DNA from 2 places in the Cytobacillus sp. FSL H8-0458 genome. Region 2 is predicted to be linked to the other one. Evidence: riboswitches for the same ligand, from Rfam matches in the RefSeq annotation. Region 2 holds a riboswitch; the other holds the start of a gene.
What was found. Region 2 has a riboswitch for S-adenosylmethionine ahead of NYE23_RS22585 (methionine ABC transporter ATP-binding protein). Riboswitches for the same ligand answer to the same signal wherever they lie in the genome.
Positions count from the first base shown of each region.

Region 1: it holds a riboswitch for S-adenosylmethionine, as region 2 does, so the genes downstream of both, NYE23_RS17545 (LLM class flavin-dependent oxidoreductase) here and NYE23_RS22585 (methionine ABC transporter ATP-binding protein) in region 2, are expected to answer to the same signal.

Region 1 is NZ_JBBOBR010000001.1:3,547,542-3,551,079, forward strand. It holds gene NYE23_RS17540 (ATP-grasp domain-containing protein) at 1-732, opposite strand, end outside; gene NYE23_RS17545 (LLM class flavin-dependent oxidoreductase) at 748-1,797, opposite strand; SAM riboswitch class I at 1,905-2,008, opposite strand; gene NYE23_RS17550 (hypothetical protein) at 2,345-2,917, shown strand; gene NYE23_RS17555 (S-Ena type endospore appendage) at 3,095-3,439, opposite strand; gene NYE23_RS17560 (S-Ena type endospore appendage) at 3,491-3,538, opposite strand, start outside.
Region 2 is NZ_JBBOBR010000002.1:243,052-246,589, reverse strand. It holds gene pdxR (MocR-like pyridoxine biosynthesis transcription factor PdxR) at 1-6, opposite strand, end outside; gene NYE23_RS22590 (DMT family transporter) at 139-1,053, shown strand; SAM riboswitch class I at 1,126-1,224, shown strand; SAM riboswitch class I at 1,327-1,428, shown strand; gene NYE23_RS22585 (methionine ABC transporter ATP-binding protein) at 1,587-2,618, shown strand; gene NYE23_RS22580 (methionine ABC transporter permease) at 2,608-3,258, shown strand; gene NYE23_RS22575 (MetQ/NlpA family ABC transporter substrate-binding protein) at 3,277-3,538, shown strand, end outside.

The sequences.
Region 1 (3,538 bases), on a different contig from region 2:
TTCGTCCTCAAAATCATCAATGATCTGGAACTTAGGCTTTTCTTCAACCTCTTCTCCTACGGGACAGAATAAGTCGCCAATCTGGCAGGCATCCGCGGGACAAAGTTCAAATCCTTCAGAAGTATCAACCCTGACAGCATAAACAAATCTGCCCCCAACAAATTCGCAGCGCGTGATATAGCTTTCAGGTGATTGAATATATTCCTGAATAAGAGTAATGCCATCTACCGGTTCTTCGAAGGAAGGGCTTTCCACATAAGATCTTAAAGCTTCAATACTATGGAATAATTGAACACCCAGACCTTTGCCGGCACGATTATGCTTTGTGATAAACGGCTGTCCGGCAAATGCTTCGGCTGCCTTTAGGATATTTTGTTTTCCAACAGCTGCAATTGTTTTTGGAGTCCTCACACCAGATTTATTTAACTCCAAGTATTGTAAAACCTTACTTACTTCAAGCTTTAAAGCGCTCGTTCCATTAATCACCGTACGGCCATGTGCTTCAAGCCAGGCCAATACTTGTCCGGAAAATTCAGCCGCAAAACGGTGGTCACGTGTATGAGAAGAAGCACTCATCCGGCTATAGAAAATACCTTCCGGCGGTTCTGACGATAAATCCAACGTTCCTTCATCTAAATGCCATTCCTCATAAGGAACACCCAACTCCTCCAATCTTTTTGAAAGATGGACTGTCCACTCACTATTTTCATGTATTACATAAACCTTGCTCATTATTCAGGCCCCTTTCTAGCTCTTTATTAAACTGCGTTTTTGTTCCACTAATGGCATTACCGTCTTTGCGAAGCGTTGCATTTCCTCCAGCTGAGGTGAGAATTGCAGCAACAGCAAGTCTAGGCCAGCTTCTTCAAATTGCAGAATCCGGTCAGCAATTTGCTCTGGTGTTCCTACTAAATTTGGACGCAAACCTCTATTGGAAACAGAGTAATCCTGCAGCTGAATCTGCTGCTCCAGATGTGACTTTGTCGTGAAGTCCTTAAAGCCGGCATAACCGCTGGAATCCTTCACAGCCGTGATTTTTTCAAGCTCAGCGAGAGCCTCTTCTTCTGTCTCACGGCAAATAACATACGCAGCCATTCCGAAAGAACTGAATGGTGCATTTCCCGTTTGTTCACGCCGGGCCTTCATTTCTCCTATTTTCCGGTCAATCTCTTCAACTGTTCCTCCGTGCATGACATAAGCATCACATTTTTCTGCAATGGTCTGCTTGCCTTTTTCACTTTCACCGCCTGCATAAAGAATGGGGTTAGGCCGTTGAACAGGCTTCGGTGCAAGCTTCGTTTCTTTTAAGTCGTAAAATTGGCCAGAAAAGCTGAAGGTATCTTCTGTCCATAAGCCTTTCAGAACATTAATGAACTCCTCGGTGCGGGCATAACGCTCATCATGTTCTGTAAAAATACCGCCATATTGACGCGCTTCTTCGGCCCACCAGGCAGAAACCATGTTTAGAGTAAAACGGCCTTTGCTGATTTGATCAATATTGGCAGCCATTTTTGCTGCTACTGCTGGATTATGAAAACCGGGGCGAACCGCGGTCATAATTTCAATTTTTTCCGTCACTGCGGCAAGCGCGGCAGCCGTAGACCAGGCTTCAAGAGAATCATGGTCCGGTCCTTTAATATCATTTAAAAATAATTCCGCGATTAACGTAGTCGAGTATCCCCATTTTTCAGCCGACTGAATGACATTTTTAGCATACTCAAAGGTTGGCGGCATATTTTCGTCTTCCACATTCCGCAGCCATCCTCCAAAAATCGGCAGCCAGAAACCATATTTCAATTTTCTTCTCTCCCTAACTTTCGAATATCTACTTTTCTTATCATTTAAGTAGGATTTATAAACAACTAAAAAACTCTCCTCCTAAGAAGAGAGTTTTTTATACTCTCTTCTCATCTTTCAAGCGATTCGCTTGCTGGAATTGGCACAGTATTCATCAGAACCTGCTGCCGAGGCTTCAAAGGGCCAGTCCCTCCACCTCTCTTGATAAGAAGAAAAAACTATTCAGCTTTTTAATATTTAAAGTGATAATAATTTAAATAGATCAAATTGTCAATTAAATATTTCTAAGCTCTAAATATTTTCAATAAGAATCGAAGAATGGTACTTGTCCCCACTGACTTTAAAGCTTCTGCAGAAGTGTAATCAGGCACCTATTTTAAAAGTCATGCACGGTTAGACTTTTCCTGCTTAATTTATGTACTGTAAAAAATACTTTCAAAATACAGTATGAGACCAAGAGTCTTCTGACAGTATGCCATGTTGTGAATATTTTCCTGTTTTAGAGCTAAAATATCCTTAAATATACTTTATAAGGGTGACTCGGTAAATGCCGGATAAGCGACTTGAGCAATTTGATCATATAGTGAGAATGGGAAAAGAAGGGCAAGAGGCTTTAAATAAGTATTGGTTGGACTTTGAGCTGTATACTTCATTTGAATACTGGTTAATGGCAGCACTTCTTATAGGTCCTCTTATCTACCTATTTTTTAAAATCGATAAAAACAAAATTTTTTTCTTTGGCTTCTATGGTTACAGTATTCATGTAATATTCGGATATATTGACCTGTTTGCGAAAAATTCAGGACACTTAAACTATCCTTTTCCAGTGATCCCCATGCTGCCAGGGTTATCCCTTGATTCGAGTTTCGTTCCGGTTACTTTTATGCTTGTTTACCAATGGACGATAAACCGGAAAAAGAATTACTATCTATACATGATCATTACCTCTGCGGTTATGGCATTTATCTTTAAGCCGGTTCTGGTCGGAATAGGGCTAATGAGACTTTATGGAAACACAAATTATATCTATCTATTTGCTGGTTATTTAATTGTCATTACGATAGCTAAATTTATCACGAGTGTGTTTTTGTGGACAGAGGCTAAATACAAAAAAGGATAAATGAATTTTCCAAAGGGTTCATTATAGAGGCGATCGTTCATCCGGATCCATTCGAGACTCAATCTAAGGGTTGATATGATTGTGAATATGAGGGGTCCAATCAGCAAAGCAGATTATTGGCTGGACCCCTTTAAGAACTCGAATCTTTATCTTTTAGGTATTTAGAGAAAATAAATATTAACCCAAGATACGCTTATATAAATTAATACAAAATTTCCCGCTTGTACCAGCCGGTGCATTAATTCGAAACTCATTTGGATTATTTTCGGATGTTGAAACTGAATTTCCTGGCGGTACATTTAGCGTTCCAATGACAGTACCTGCACTATTTAACACTTCACCAACTATGACACCCGTTCCAGAATTGAAAATTTCAAAGGTCCCCTGAAAATAATCATTGATATCCGGTGCTTGCCATGCAATATAATTATTAAGCGGCCCTGCTAAGTTCCCGCAAATTTTCTCTTGAAATATTTTCCCTTCCGGGCAGCAGCAGCAATTTGCGCTGGATGATCCACACATTACACATTTCTCCTTTTAAATCATTTTTCTAATTTCGGCGGTTTCATCTTTTTACGCAAGTATTCGTTTGTACAGTACAATACACCATTTTCCTGAAGT
Region 2 (3,538 bases):
ATCCATCCATCTAACCGCCTTCAGTGAAAATTGGCTGGTAAAATTCTTTCTCCATTGGTTGAGGACATTGTATCAGTTATTGACTATCATGAAAAGCAGCACAGATAATGGCTGGTAATGCTGATAAGGGGGATGAAGTTGGCTGGAAAAAAATTTATGGTTATAGGGGCTCATAGTGCTATTATCATTCTCTGGGCATCCGCATTCCCGGGAATACGGGCAGGGCTTGAATCATACTCCCCGGAGCACCTAGCGCTTTTTCGGCTTTTAATTGGCTCCGCTGCACTTGGCGTCCTTGCACTGCTGAAGAAGATGCGCATGCCGGATATAAGGGATCTTCCTGCTATTTTTATGCTTGGATTTCTTGGTTTTACGGTTTATCATACAGCACTCAACATTGGGGAAAAATCAGTAAGCGCCGGGCCGGCAAGCTTGATTGTCTCCATGACTCCGATCTTTTCCGCTGCTTTGGCTGCTCTATTTCTAAGGGAAAGATTTGGAAGGGTAAGATGGACTGGTTCCGGTGTCAGTTTTGCAGGTGTTGCACTTATTTCATTAGGTACGGGAGGCGGGTTTGAACTCCAATCCGGTATTTTATTCATCCTGCTTGCTTCCATTTCTGAAAGCATCTTTTTCGTATTCCAGACTAAGTATTTCGATAAATACGGATTTTTGGCATTTACAGCCTATACGGTATGGGCAGGGACCATTTTTATGCTGATTTATCTTCCTGGCCTTGGCAATGAGATCTTTCATGCGTCAGCCGAATCTACATTAAGTGTCCTCTATTTGGGGGTTTTTCCAACGGTAATCCCATATATTGCCCTCGCTTTTCTTGCATCCATAGGGGGAGCGTCTGAAGCGGTGAGCTCTCTTTATCTGACTCCAGTAATGGCGTTTGTCATTGCGTGGGTTTGGCTGGGGGAGGTGCCGGCTATGTCATCCATTGTGGGTGGGATGATCGCTCTAGCAGGTGTGGTGATTATTCACCGAAAAGAAAACGCTATTAAAGTTACAGAAATTTATGAAAATGGGTCAAGTAAAAATATTTGAAAAATATGATTGACATCCTTTTCTTTAAGGTGGTAAAGTAATAAGCATATTAACAACCGCATAATAAAAATCTTCTTATCAAGAGAGGTTGAGGGACTGGCCCTATGACACCTCGGCAGCGGACAGCATGTACCGTGCCAAATCCAGCAAGCATTGCTTGAAAGATAAGAAGAGGACCATTGATAAATGCTGCCCTCTTCTTTCTTTTAGAAGAGGGTTTTTGTATTACACAGAAAAAATGCATCAAGATTCTATTCATGAACATATGAATATTTCTTATCGAGAGAAGCAGAGGGACCTGGCCCAATGAAGCTTCGGCAGCAGGCAGAACGCACTGTGCCAAATCCAGCAGGCGAAAAGCCTGGAAGATAAGGAGAGGATTTCAAAAAACCTCTTCTGACGGAAGGGGTAAATTTCAGGATATAATTCTTAGTTTTCACATAGGAATAATAAGAAAATAAAAGGTGACAGGTATCTATACCAGTTCATTCAAGTGGTATAGGTGCCTGTCACCACCAAAGGAGAGATGCTGCATGATAGAGTTTCAAAATTTAAAGAAGGTCTATAAAAGCGGAGGTCAGCAGGTAGCTGCTCTGGATGGAATAGATTTAAAGATTAATAAGGGTGAGATTTTCGGGGTGATCGGCTTCAGTGGTGCGGGAAAGAGCTCTTTGATCCGCTGTGTCAATTGGCTGGAGAAGCCGACTTCAGGAAAGGTCATTGTCAGCGGGCATGATTTGACGGCTTTATCTGTAAAAGAAATTCGCGAAGTGAAAAGAAACATCGGTATGGTCTTTCAGCATTTCAATCTTTTAAACTCGAAAACCGTGTTTGCCAATGTGGCGATGCCGCTCACACTGGCTAAGATTCCTAAGGATGAAATAAAAAAGCGTGTCCATGAATTATTAGACTTCGTGGGGCTTGCCGACAAGGCGAACAGTTATCCGGATCAGCTGTCAGGCGGGCAAAAGCAGCGGATTGGAATCGCCAGGGCGCTGGCAACTCAGCCTTCCATTCTATTATGTGATGAAGCAACTTCCGCTCTGGATCCGCAGACAACCAGCTCGATCCTGCAGCTGCTGAAAAAAATAAATAAAGAATACAATATTACCATTCTGATCATTACCCATGAAATGTCTGTAATCAGGGAGATCTGTGACCGTGTTGCTGTCATCGAAGCAGGAAAAATTATTGAAGAAGGAACCGTCTTTAATGTCTTTTCTTCACCAAAAACCCCAACAGCGAAAAACTTTGTCAGCACAGTCATGAATGATCAAATACCTGACTCCATTAAAGAAGTGATTGAAAAACAGCAGGGGCTTCAAAAGGTATTCAGAATCAATTTTGTCGGAAACTCTGCCGGACAGCCGCTGCTCTCGCAGGTTGCCAAAAAGTTTAATATCGACTTCAACGTCCTGTTTGGAAATATTACTGAACTGCAGGGAATACCTTTTGGCAATCTGATTGTTGAGTTTCAGGGTCCGGACAGTGAAATCAGACGTGCTATTCAGTACATCAGCCAGGAAAAAGTTTCAATAAAGGAAGTGACTTCACGTGCTAGTTAACCAGGAAAAAATCATCGAAGCCCTAATCGAAACGGTCCAAATGGTTGCATTCTCATTGCTGTTTTCAGCACTTATCGGACTGCCGCTTGGCATATTGCTTGTCGTGACAAGGAAAGGGCATCTTTTGGAAAACACAGTTGTTTTTAACATCATAAACAGCATTATTAATATTTTCAGATCAGTGCCTTTCATCATTTTAATGGTAGCCATCATCCCAATCACCCGGATGATTGTCGGGACATCGATTGGAACCGCTGCAGCCGTAGTGCCGCTCGTCTTTTACGCAGGACCCTACATTGCGAGATTAATAGAGAATTCATTGCTTGAGGTTGATCCGGGAGTCATTGAAGCGGCAGAAGCAATGGGAGCGACGCCGGGGCAGATTATCCTTAAATTCCTGATTCCGGAAGCACTCAGTTCACTGGTATTAGGCTTTACCATTGCGACAATCGGTCTGGTCGGAGCATCAGCCATGGCTGGGGCAGTCGGAGGCGGAGGCCTTGGTGACCTTGCCATTACATACGGCTATCAGCGATTCGATACAACCGTCATGCTGATTACCGTTGCAATCTTAGTGGTCATGGTTCAAGGCCTGCAGTCATTCGGAAATATCTTATCCAAAAAAATCAGAAGAAGATAACTTAGGAGGAAACACATCATGAAAAAACTATTTTTATCATTCATTATTTTAGCATTGGCTGTGTTCACTGCGGCATGCTCTAGCACAACTGGCGGAGAAGAAACAAAGAAAGTTAAATTGGGTGTCAGCGGATCAGATACACGCATCTGGGACTTTATTGCCGAAAAGGCTGAAAAGGAAGGCATTGAAATTGAGGTTGTGACATTCTCTGACTATGTGCAGCCAAATGTTGCCCTGGCAGAAGGTGATCTTGATGTAAATGCATTCCAGACAGTCGCCT